DNA from 4 places in the Vibrio sp. 2130-1 genome. Region 4 is predicted to be linked to each of the others. Evidence: predicted binding sites of a transcription regulator. Region 4 holds the regulator's gene; each other region holds the start of a gene.
The links. Region 4 encodes PurR, which represses purine synthesis genes. Its sites were predicted from a motif close to TNANGNAAACGTTTNCNTNA; they were not measured.
Positions count from the first base shown of each region.

Region 1: R7Q09_RS19520 (NupC/NupG family nucleoside CNT transporter) is a predicted target of PurR. The motif match lies at 1,987-2,006, and genes of this name have one in related genera.
Region 2: purE (5-(carboxyamino)imidazole ribonucleotide mutase) is a predicted target of PurR. The motif match lies at 1,675-1,694, and genes of this name have one in related genera.
Region 3: purM (phosphoribosylformylglycinamidine cyclo-ligase) is a predicted target of PurR. The motif match lies at 1,702-1,721, and genes of this name have one in related genera.

Region 1 covers NZ_JAWOUT010000015.1:78,332-81,477, forward strand. Annotated here, with positions in the region: gene R7Q09_RS19515 (hypothetical protein) at 46-180, shown strand; gene R7Q09_RS19520 (NupC/NupG family nucleoside CNT transporter) at 539-1,822, opposite strand; gene R7Q09_RS19525 (TatD family hydrolase) at 2,027-2,800, opposite strand; gene R7Q09_RS19530 (DUF5363 family protein) at 2,787-2,984, opposite strand; gene prfC (peptide chain release factor 3) at 3,079-3,146, opposite strand, start outside.
Region 2 covers NZ_JAWOUT010000018.1:76,657-79,802, reverse strand. Annotated here, with positions in the region: gene hemF (oxygen-dependent coproporphyrinogen oxidase) at 43-960, opposite strand; gene R7Q09_RS21025 (L-threonylcarbamoyladenylate synthase) at 1,008-1,565, opposite strand; gene purE (5-(carboxyamino)imidazole ribonucleotide mutase) at 1,766-2,251, shown strand; gene R7Q09_RS21015 (5-(carboxyamino)imidazole ribonucleotide synthase) at 2,256-3,146, shown strand, end outside.
Region 3 covers NZ_JAWOUT010000016.1:83,276-86,421, reverse strand. Annotated here, with positions in the region: gene R7Q09_RS20095 (uracil-xanthine permease family protein) at 1-862, shown strand, start outside; gene upp (uracil phosphoribosyltransferase) at 979-1,605, opposite strand; gene purM (phosphoribosylformylglycinamidine cyclo-ligase) at 1,785-2,825, shown strand; gene purN (phosphoribosylglycinamide formyltransferase) at 2,977-3,146, shown strand, end outside.
Region 4 covers NZ_JAWOUT010000002.1:95,453-98,598, reverse strand. Annotated here, with positions in the region: gene torD (molecular chaperone TorD) at 1-588, shown strand, start outside; gene purR (HTH-type transcriptional repressor PurR) at 1,057-2,061, shown strand; cyclic di-GMP riboswitch class I at 2,349-2,438, shown strand; gene R7Q09_RS03000 (TfoX/Sxy family DNA transformation protein) at 2,555-3,145, shown strand.

The sequences.
Region 1 (3,146 bases), on a different contig from region 4:
ATCACGTCTTTAACTATAATCAACAAGTCGAGACAATGTGAGTAAATGGCTAAACAGTCTATTAATGAACGGACTTGGTTCCCTGAAGACTCGGCATATACAGCGAAAATTTATCATATGCCAATTGCTATCCTTGTCACCGCACAGTACCAGTTTGGCCTATGGCACAACAATCTATGATTGCGGTGTCTTTAATATCACATCACAAAGCAAAACGCCTATTAGATCTGATATTGCAGGGCAATTCATTTGCCCATCGATTATGTAATATTCATTACGTGATTAAGAATCAAGCTTAACCACTATCCTGTGATTAATACATTATAGAGTTTCACCGCAAAACTGTAGCACCAAATAGAGCGCAAACGGTTTGTATCTCAAAATTTCCTAGCCCCTATTCCATTGACTGCGTAATACCTCGACTAAGGCAAACACCCGATGAAATTTTGGAGCCCGAAAAACGAAAAATGCCCCGCAGCAATCTCTTGCTACAGGGCATGATGTAAAACGGCGTCTATATATTAAGAACCGATTCTAATTATAGTGCTGCAAGGCTTAAGCAGAAGCCTGCAATTGTCGCTGCCATAAGGTTAGACAACGTACCTGCAAGAACTGCTTTAACACCCATGCGAGCGATGTCACTACGACGGTTTGGTGCAAGGCTACCTAGACCACCAAGTAGAATCGCGATAGAAGAAAGGTTCGCGAAACCACATAGTGCGAATGAGATGATAGCTGTTGTCTTCTCAGACATTACTTCACCAGTTGCCGCGATTACTTGAGCGTTTTCACCTAGGTATGGTGTGAAGTTCAAGTAAGCAACGAATTCGTTCACTACGATTTTCTGACCGATGAATGAACCAGCTGTTACAGCTTCTGCCCATGGAACACCGATTAGGAATGCTAGTGGAGAGAACGCGTAACCTAGAATTAGCTCTAGTGTTAGTTCTGGCATGCCGAACCAACCACCGATGCCACCTAGCATACCGTTGATTAGCGCGATTAGACCAACGAATGCGATTAGCATTGCACCTACGTTAAGCGCAAGTTGTAGACCAGAAGCCGCACCGCCCGCAGCTGCGTCGATTACGTTAACTGGTTTGTCGTCACCGCCGTCCATCGCTTCTTCGATACTTTCGTGAGGCTGGTCAGTCTCAGGGTGAAGGATTTTAGCGAACAGTAGACCACCTGGTGCTGCCATGAATGATGCCGCAACTAGGTACTCTAGTGGAACACCCATAGATGCGTAACCAGCTAGCACACCACCAGCAACAGAAGCTAGACCACCACACATTACCGCGAATAGCTCTGATTGAGTCATTTTTGGAACGAATGGACGAACAACTAGAGGTGCCTCAGTTTGACCTACGAAAATGTTAGCTGCTGCTGACATTGATTCCGCACGCGAAGTGCCTAGCGCTTTTTGTAGTGCGCCACCAAGAATCTTGATAACCCATTGCATAACGCCAATGTAGTAAAGAACTGAAATCAGTGCAGAGAAGAAGATCAGTGTAGGAAGAACACGGAATGCGAAGATGAAACCGCCGCCGCCGAATACTTCGAACATCTTGTCAGAAACAAGACCACCGAACAGGAATGATGAACCATCGTTACCGTAGTTGATAACGTTAGAAACACCTGAAGAGAAACCGTTTAGTAGATCACGGCCCCAAGGTACATACAGAACAAATGCACCTAATGCGAATTGGATAGCGAATGCGCCACCCACAGTTCTAAAGTTGATAGCTTTTCGGTTGTTAGAAAATGCCACTGCAATCGCAAGAAGCACTACCATACCGATTAGGCTCATAAACAGGCTCATAGTTTATGACTTCCTTATAAGTTATTTATTGGCGTGTTACAAAATGGAGCTATAAAGCGGGGGCAATTATACTCATGCAGAATCAATTAAAGTAATGCCAGCCTCACACTTTCCTATAAGATTCATGATTGATTCAACCAGCTTTGTGAGTTAATTCACAATAAGCAGGAAAACGTTTTCGATTTCAAACCACATCTTTAGATTTTATTCACATATCGAGAAAGCAAAATTGCTATTTTTCCACAGTTGAGAGGCAATCGATTGCTTTCGGCCGTTATGCAACTCTACGAGCTCATTAAAGACGTGAATGAGTTTGGCTGGGTGATTTGACTCCCCTTGATATCCAAGTATAGGCATATCTGGTGCGTCTGTTTCGATTACTAGGTTTTCGAGTGGTAATTTTTGAATTGCGTCGCGTGTTTTCTTGGCTCTTGGGTAGGTAATCGTTCCTCCTACACCGATAAAAAAACCTAATTTGACCCACTCCATGGCTTGCTGATAACTCCCAGAAAAAGCGTGTAGCACACCACCTCTAGGGAGATTCGCCGCTTTCACCATTTGAATGAGGCGATTGTGCGCTTTTCGGCTATGTAAAATAACTGGGAGTTCGAAGCGTCTAGCCAGCTCAAATTGAACTTCAAGTATCTTTTCTTGCAACTGTGGATCAACATCAATGGCAAAATCTAAACCACACTCTCCTATTGCCACGCACTGCTGCCCTTTTTGATTTAGATAGCCTTCTAGCTCTTTAAGGTGCTGCTCAACGTTATCTTCAAGAAAATACGGATGAAAGCCGAGCGCATAATACAAATTGGCATGTTGCTCTGCCAAAGTTTGAATACGAGCCCAGTTTTGCGGACCGACGGAAGGAATCAAAATTCTTGCGACGCCTTGCGTTTGAGCAAGCTCAAGTTGATGTGCAAAGTCATCTTGAAACACATCAAAATCAAAGTGGCAGTGCGTATCAAAGAGCTTCATCTTGACGCTTTTTATCTGTATCTGCGGGCAGAAAATCAGAGGATGGTTGGGCTTCACTCTTCTCTTCAGTTTGATGGGCTGGGTCTTTTCGATATGGGACACAACTGCGTTTCTGATCGGGAGTTAACCCCATCTCTTTACACCAGTTGTCGTAACGCTTTAGCCCACGTTTAAACCAATTCATATCTTATCCTTATATAAAAACGCCCTTGGCTAAGTTTATAGCCAAGGGCGTTTTAAAATCTAGTTTGCGTTAAGGCTTACCCTAACCGCGCAAATTAGTGCTCACGCGTCGCACGGAAATCAACGTCAGGGAAACGCTCTTTCGCCAAGTTTAAGTTAACCA
Region 2 (3,146 bases), on a different contig from region 4:
ACCCTATCACTATCTATCTATATAGAAAAGGAGATTCCGTGCTTACCACTCTCGTGGCGTTAGGTATCGCTCGTAAAGTTCAGCTTCTGGCGATCCCGCTTCTGGCTCGTAGCAGTACTCCCAGCGAGCGAGCGGCGGCATTGACATCAGAATCGACTCAGTACGCCCACCACTTTGTAAACCAAATAAGGTACCACGGTCATACACTAAGTTGAACTCTACGTAACGGCCGCGACGATATAGTTGGAATTCACGCTCACGCTCACCATACTCGATCTCTTTACGACGAGAAACGATCGGCAAGTAAGCCTGGCAATAGCCTTCACCGACTGCTTTGATGTAAGCAAAACACTTATCAAATTCCCACTGGTTTAGATCATCAAAGAACAAACCGCCAACACCGCGAGTTTCATTACGATGTGGTAGGAAGAAATATTTGTCACACCATGCCTTATGCTCTTGGTAAACATCGTCACCAAATGGTGCACAAAGCTGTTTTGCAGTGTCGTGCCATGATTGGCAATCTTCTTCAAATGGGTAGAACGGCGTTAGGTCAAAACCACCACCAAACCACCAAATTGGGTCTTCGCCATCTTTTTCTGCAATAAAGAAGCGGACATTGGCGTGTGAAGTCGGTACATAAGGGTTTTTAGGGTGAATAACCAAAGAAACACCCATCGCTTCAAAACGACGACCCGCTAGCTCTGGGCGATGCGCTGTCGCAGATGCTGGCATTTCTTTCCCTTCCACATGCGAGAAGTTCACGCCTCCCTGCTCGAAAACAAGGCCATCACGCAAAACACGTGAGCGACCACCGCCACCAAGACGTTCGCCCGGTTCACGATGCCATGCATCCTCGACAAAGACGGCCTTTCCATCTTCTTGTTCTAACTGCTGACAAATGGAGTCCTGAAGTGACATCAAGAACTGCTTTACGGCGTGCTTATCGATCGCTGACATACGTTATTACCTATTACGTGAAACCTAATGATGGCTGGCTAGCAGGGTTAACCCTGTCTTAATATTTGTGAAGTTTTGGCGTCACGAATCTCGCTGGGTTTATCACGACCGCTGGTCTCGCCACGAAGAATGGCGACCAGCTTATCACCCAACTGCTCTTCGACTTCTTCCGTGGTCATACACGGTGGTAAGCCGGAGAGATTCGCGCTGGTAGAGGTTAACGGCTTTCCGAATGCATTACACATTTTTTGCACCAAAGGATGATCAGTCACACGAACCGCAATTGAATCAAACTGCCCTGAAACCCAGTTGGATACTTTATCGCTCGCTGGCATGATCCAAGTGTATGGGCCTGGCCAAGTGGCATGAACAGTCTGTAATTGTTCTTCAGTCAACTGAGATTCATCAATATAAGGCAAGAGCTGATCATAACTTGCCGCGATGAGAATCAGCCCTTTTTCTACCGGACGCTGCTTGAGCTCTAATAGCTTTTGAATTGCTTCTGGGTTATCTGGATCACATCCGACACCAAAAACCCCTTCTGTTGGATAGGCAATCACTTCGCCTTGCTTGAGTGCGTTGAGCACTTGTTCAAAGTTATCCACCGATTACTTCCTATTTGTTTGACTGTGTTGTTTTCACTAAGTGTACAAATATTCATTCTCAGACACTAAAGCAATTTTTTTATAAAATGTATCAATAGCGCCAACAACTGGACGCAAACGTTTGCTTGAGATAAAAATCCCCGTATAATGCGCACAAATTTATAGCTCACCTAATTTTTTGCAGCTTAAAGGAGTTTGAGATGAAAGTCGGTATCATCATGGGTTCTAAATCCGATTGGCCAACCATGAAACTAGCAGCAGACATGCTAGACCAATTTGGCGTGCCTTACGAAACAAAAGTCGTGTCAGCACACCGAACTCCTCAATTACTGGCTGACTACGCCAGTGGCGCAAAAGAACGCGGCATCAAAGTTATCATCGCAGGCGCAGGTGGTGCAGCCCACCTACCAGGTATGGCGGCGGCGTTTACTAGTTTGCCTGTGCTTGGGGTTCCCGTTCAGTCTCGTGCACTGAAAGGTATGGATTCACTGCTTTCTATTGTACAGATGCCAAAGGGAATTGCGGTTGGTACATTGGCGATTGGCGAAGCGGGCGCAGCAAACGCCGGTATCCTAGCAGCGCAAATCCTAGGCACTCATGATGAAAACATCATGGCGAAGGTAGAAGCATTCCGTAATGAGCAAACGGAAACAGTTCTCGCAAATCCAAACCCTGCAGAGGATTAATCAGATGCATGTACTGGTTCTTGGTGCGGGTCAGTTGGCTCGTATGATGTCTCTGGCTGGTGCGCCACTGAATATTCAAATTTCAGCTTACGATGTCAGCAGCGGTGAGGTCGTTCACCCTTTAACTCAACAGGTACTTGGCCATGGCTTGGAAAATGCGATTACGCAAGTTGATGTGATTACTGCCGAGTTCGAGCATATTCCACATGACGTGCTCAAAGTTTGCGAAGCGAGCGGCAAGTTCCTACCAAGTACGCAAGCCATCAAAGCAGGTGGTGATCGCCGTATTGAAAAAGCACTGCTTGATGATGCCGGCGTGCGCAACGCGAAATACTACGTCATTGAAACTCGTGAAGACTTTGAGCGCGCAATTGAACACGTTGGTATGCCAATGGTTCTGAAAAGTGCATTAGGTGGTTACGATGGTAAAGGCCAATGGCGCTTAAAAGAAGCTTCTCAAGTCGACGACATTTGGACTGAGATGGCAGAGTGCATCGCGGCAACACCAACTCAAGCGATTGTTGCTGAAGAGTTTGTTCCTTTTAACCGCGAAGTATCACTGGTTGGTGCTCGAAGCAAAGATGGCAGTGTGGAAGTGTATCCTCTGGCAGAGAACGTCCACACCAACGGTGTATTGAGTCTTTCTACTGCGATTGATGCGCCAGGGTTACAGGAACAAGCAAAGCAAATGTTCACGGCAGTCGCAGATAGCCTAGATTACGTTGGCGTATTAGCGCTTGAGTTCTTTGATGTCGATGGGGCACTTTTAGTGAATGAGATTGCTCCACGCGTGCACAACTCTGGTCACTGGACACAGCAAGGTGCAGAAACGTGTCAGTTTGAAAACCATCTGCGCGCAGTGTGCGGCTTACCATTAGGCAGTACGAAATTGGTT
Region 3 (3,146 bases), on a different contig from region 4:
GGTAGGTAAAACTGGTGATGGAGCTGCACAGCTAGTTAATGGTGATGCTGCGATCATTATCTCGGCGGTCTCACTGCTCACAACCATTGTACTTAGCGTTTTTGCAAAAGGCTTTTTGAAGCTCGTTCCTATTGTTGGTGGTATTCTTGCTGGTTACTCTGTTTCTCTATTCTACGGTGTGGTTGATTTCACTCCCGTAGAACAAGCGGCTTGGCTAGCCATGCCAAACTTCACCGCGCCAGAGTTCAATATCAACGCAATTTTGTTCATGATTCCTGTCGCTATCGCACCTGCGGTTGAGCACGTAGGTGACATGCTTGCTATCTCAAACGTTACAGGTAAAAACTACCTGAAAAAACCAGGCCTTCACCGCACAATCGCAGGTGACGGGGTGGCAACTATCGCAGCTTCGATGGTGGGTGCTCCACCAAACACCACTTACAGTGAAGTAACAGGAGCGGTAATGCTAACCAAAGCATTTAACCCTGTGATCATGACTTGGGCAGCAATCACCGCAATCGTACTTGCATTGGTAGGTAAGCTAGGTGCGGTTCTTCAAACGATTCCAGTTCCTGTCATGGGCGGCATCATGATTCTGCTGTTCGGCTCCATCGCAACGGTAGGCCTCAACACACTGATCAAGAATAACGTTGATTTACATAAGTCTCGTAACCTAGTGATTGTTGCCGTAACACTTGTGTTTGGCATTGGTGGTATGGCTTTCGGTATTGGTGAGTTCAGTCTACAGGGTGTGAGCCTATGCGGTATCGTGGCAATTATTCTTAACCTTGTGCTACCAAACGATTTAGGTGAAAACCACGTTGTGGATAACGCACAAATGGAAGAAGAAAGCGCGAAATAGTTCGTTTGCGCCGCTTTATTAGGTGGCGTGTCTTACTCTTCTCCTCTTGTAGATACAAAAAAGGCTTGGTTTTCACCAAGCCTTTTTCTGTTCAGTCATAGTAATACATCAAAGAATTACTTAGTACCGAAGATCTTATCACCTGCATCGCCTAGACCCGGAACGATGTAGCCTTTGTCATTAAGCTTCTCATCGATTGCCGCAGTGTATAGCTCAACATCTGGGTGTGCTTTTTCTAGCGCTTCAATACCTTCTGGTGCAGCAACAAGTACCAGCACTTTGATTTGGTTACAACCTTTCTCTTTTAGGAGATCGATAGTAGCAATCATAGAACCACCTGTTGCAAGCATTGGGTCAACAACAAGCGCAATACGCTCCTCGATGTTTGAAGCAAGCTTGTTGAAGTAAGGAACTGGCTCAAGCGTTTCTTCATCACGGTAAATACCCACAACACTGATACGTGCGCTTGGCATGTGCTCAAGAACTCCATCCATCATGCCTAGACCCGCACGTAGGATTGGCACTACGGTTACTTTTTTACCTTTAATCTGGTCTACTTCTACCGGACCGTTCCAACCATCAATGGTCACTTTTTCTGTTTCAAAGTCTGACGTTGCTTCGTAAGTAAGTAGGCTACCGACCTCAGTCGCTAACTCACGAAAACGTTTTGTGCTGATGTCACCTTCTCTCATTAGACCAATTTTATGTTTTACTAGAGGGTGCTTTACTTCAACAACTTTCATGTCCATCTCCGGCTATAGTTGGCAATATTTAAACAAACCTTCAGATTATACATGATTTTCACAGGGATATCAGGATAAATCACTAAAGAAAAAAACAGACGCAAACGTTTGCTATCTATGTTTAAGCACTGTTAGAATAGCGCCGTTTTCATATCCAACTTAATACCGAGGACTTCCCTGTGAGTGGTAACAACTCTTCTCTTAGCTATAAAGACGCTGGTGTAGATATTGATGCAGGCAACGCGCTTGTGGATCGTATTAAGGGTGCGGTAAAACGTACTCGTCGCCCTGAAGTTATGGGTGGTATCGGTGGTTTTGGCGCGCTATGCGAATTGCCAACTAAATACAAACAACCTGTACTGGTTTCTGGTACTGATGGCGTTGGCACCAAACTTCGCCTAGCACTGGATATGAATAAGCACGACACGATCGGCATCGACCTAGTGGCAATGTGTGTAAATGATCTTATCGTGCAAGGGGCAGAGCCACTGTTTTTCCTAGATTACTATGCAACAGGCAAACTAGACGTTGATACCGCAGCGGATGTTGTTTCAGGTATCGCAGAAGGGTGTGTTCAAGCAGGTTGTGCCCTAATTGGTGGCGAAACTGCGGAGATGCCGGGCATGTATGAAGGCGAAGACTACGACGTAGCTGGTTTCTGTGTTGGCGTAGTAGAAAAAGAAGACGTGATTGACGGCACGAAAGTCGCTGCTGGTGATGCACTTATCGCTGTTGGCTCAAGCGGCCCACACTCAAACGGTTACTCCCTTATCCGTAAGATCCTAGAAGTATCTGGTGCAGATAAGAGCGAAGAGCTAGCAGGCCGCACTATTGGTGAGCACCTACTGGAACCAACAAAAATTTACATCAAGTCAGCACTTAAGATGATTGAGAAACACGACATCCATGCGATTTCTCATATCACTGGTGGTGGTTTCTGGGAAAACATCCCACGCGTACTGCCTGAAGGCACGAAAGCAGTTATCGATGGTAACAGTTGGGAATGGCCAGTTATCTTCAAGTGGCTACAAGAGAAAGGCAACGTCGACACACACGAAATGTACCGCACATTCAACTGTGGTGTAGGTCTAATCGTCGCACTACCGAAAGACCAGGCAGATGCAGCAGTTGCTCTTCTTAAAGAAGAAGGCGAAAACGCGTGGGTGATTGGTCAAATCGCACAAGCAAACGCGAACGAAGAGCAAGTTGAAATCCAATAATTTGCAAATCGAGCTCAAAAGATAAGAAGAATGAGGACGCTAGATGACTAGGTCCTCATTTTGCTATCTAGAACACTAAAAACCATTCTATTAGTAGGTAGTTTAGAAGCTACATAACTCCAACCTACAATACCAAGGCGCTCTCGACATCATGAAAAACCATACCCTAAAAAACATTGTGGTCCTCATCTCGGGTAACGGAAGTAACCTGCAAGCTATCTTGGAAGCTTGCGAAGACAGCATGCCAAACGCACGAGTGGCAGCCGTGTTCTCTAACAAAGCAGATGCTTTTGGTTTAGAACGTGCAAAAAAGTTTGATGT
Region 4 (3,146 bases):
TTGTTCGCAAAAGAACTAACAGAGAAAGAATTGGAAGCCTATCACAGTGTTGAAATTCGCAGTTTTCTCGCAGGTTTAGGTGAAAATGAGTCGCTGAAACCAGCTGTTGATAGCCTAGTTGATGCATTGAATCGGTTACAAGATCGTGAAGATGCACAACTAGAGCTTGCAGCTGACTTTTGTGAACTGTTTTTGAAGACAGAAAAATACGGCGCTCTTCCTTACGCATCCATGTACATTGGTGAATCAGGTTTACTGAATGACAAGCCAGCTGAGGAAATGGAAAAGTTGATGGCTGAATTTGGCGTTCAAGTAGACGAAAAACTAAAGGAACCTGCGGATCACTTAGCCGTTGAGCTCGACTTTCTCGGGAACATGATTATCCGCTCAAACGAGCTTGAACAAGAAAAACACATGGAAGAAGCCTTCGTTAAACAAAACGACTTTATCCAGCAACAATTGATGTCTTGGTTACCTCAGTTTTCAGACAAATGTAAAAAATTCGACGAATTTGGATTTTACTCGAGTGTCGCGAAACTATTAGTTGCATTTTGTAAACTAGACAGCGCCTACCTTCTTGGTGAATAATTGCCGCCTATTTTTAGGGAGCCTGCCTATCGGGCTTCCTGTATGCCTGAAAGTGACCAATTGTAAGTAACTTGGGTATAATATTCGTTTGCCTTAACTTAGCGCAAAGACGCTTGGTTATTTAGCAGTCAAAATGTGACTTCAAATACACAAATCTCTTGCTGAAAACATTGCTAGTCAGTCCACATAGGGCTAAAATGTGAGCGCAAACGATTAAATATGATTTATATGTAAACCGCTGAAATATAGCGGTTTTTGTGTTTTCTTAACAGGTTGATGGCAATTTCTCATCAGATAGAAAAAAGATAAAATTCATCGACCGATGCTGCTACGCACCCTTTTGTCGCACTTGGATCAACCGCTGCCGAGACACTTAGCGCCAATTTTAGATTGCTAGGTGTGAAACCATTAGAGCATCAGGTACATCCAATACGACATATTTCAGTAGCTCGATACAGGACACCATTTATGGCCACGATAAAAGACGTTGCTCGCTTAGCCGGCGTTTCCACTACGACAGTTTCGCACGTTATCAATAAAACGCGTTTCGTTGCAGAAGCAACGCAAGAAAAAGTAATGAAAGCCGTTGACGAGCTGAATTACGCGCCAAGTGCCGTTGCACGCAGCCTAAAATGCAACTCAACTCGTACGATTGGCATGTTAGTAACTCAATCAACTAACCTATTTTTCTCAGAAGTGATTGATGGCGTTGAGAGCTACTGTTACCGCCAAGGCTATACTCTGATTTTATGTAACACAGGCGGGATTTACGAAAAACAACGCGATTACATTCGTATGCTGGCTGAAAAGCGCGTTGATGGCATCCTAGTGATGTGTTCTGACTTAACCGAAGAACTAAAAGAGATGCTTGACCGTCATGCGGACATTCCTAAAGTGGTCATGGATTGGGGCCCAGAGAGCTCACAAGCAGACAAGATCATGGATAACTCAGAAGAAGGTGGCTACATTGCAACCAAACATCTGATTGACAATGGTCATACGGATATCGCTTGTCTAAGCGGTCATTTTGAAAAGCTTGCTTGCCAAGAGCGCATTGCAGGTTTCCGTCGCGCAATGAGCGAAGCGAACCTAGCTGTAAATGAAGACTGGATCCTTGAAGGTAACTTTGAATGTGATACGGCCGTATTAGTTGCAGATAAAATTACCGCAATGGACAAGCGCCCGACGGCGGTATTCTGTTTTAACGACACAATGGCTCTAGGCGTAATGAGCCGCTTGCAACAAAACGGGATCAAAATTCCTGAAGATATTTCAGTGATCGGCTACGACAACATCGAGCTTGCAGAATACTTCTCTCCACCGCTAACGACTATCCACCAGCCTAAACGTCGTGTTGGTAAAAATGCATTCGAAATTCTACTTGAGCGTATCAAAGATAAAGAACACGAAAAACGAATTTTCGAAATGCAACCTGAGCTTGTAATTCGAAATACTGTGAAAAAAATGAACTAAATTTCACTGTATTTAACCGTGTTAAATAAGCGCTCTACAGGGGCGCTTATTTTTTTGGAAAAATTAAGCAATCTCTAATACTTCACCCCGCTCTAATAACAATTGACTAACGTTAACTCCCTGTTTTATATAAATGTAATATATATTAAGAACTCCTTTTCAAAGGCCAATTTGCACCTTTCCATATGCAAAATAGAGCATTCAATCTATCATTTTTATTGAACTAAAATCACACTTTTAACGCTAAACCGTGATGTTAATTCAATATAAGAAGTATGCTCATTGTGTCACGCACAGGGCAAACCATTCGAAAGAGTGGGACGCAAAGCCTCCGGCCTGAACCATATTACGATATGGAAGGTAGCGGGGTTACCGATGGCAAGTGTGTAAGCAATGACTTTACTCTGTAATGACATTGTTTTTACGCATGTTTGCTACTCTCTCGGACCTGACTTTTGGTGGCGTAATATTAATTACACCGAGATAACAAAACATGGATAAACCGATACTCAAAGACTCTATGAAGCTATTTGAGGCACTTGGTAATATCAAGTCGCGCTCAATGTTTGGTGGCTTCGGACTATTCGCTGATGAAACAATGTTTGCACTAGTGGTAAACAATCAGCTTCATATCAGAGCAGACCAAAAAACTTCATCTGACTTCGAGCAACAAGGGCTAAAGCCTTACGTTTATAAAAAACGTGGCTTCCCAGTCGTTACAAAGTACTACGCTATTTCCAGCGATTTATGGGAATCAAGCGAACGCTTAATCGAAGTAGCGAATCAATCATTGAAAAAGGCAAAGCTTGAGAAAGAACAGCAAGCAAGTACAAAGCCTAACCGTTTGAAAGATTTGCCTAACTTACGACTGGCTACCGAGCGCATGCTAAAAAAAGCCGGCATCGAATCCGTAGAGAAGCTTGAAGAGGAAGGTGCGCTTAACGCCTATAAAGCGATAAGAGATACGCACTCTGCAACCGTCAACATTGAGTTGCTATGGGCACTAGAAGGTGCTATCAACGGCACTCATTGGAGTGTGGTACCTCAAGCTCGCCGAGATGAGTTGATGAACGGCCTCCAATAAA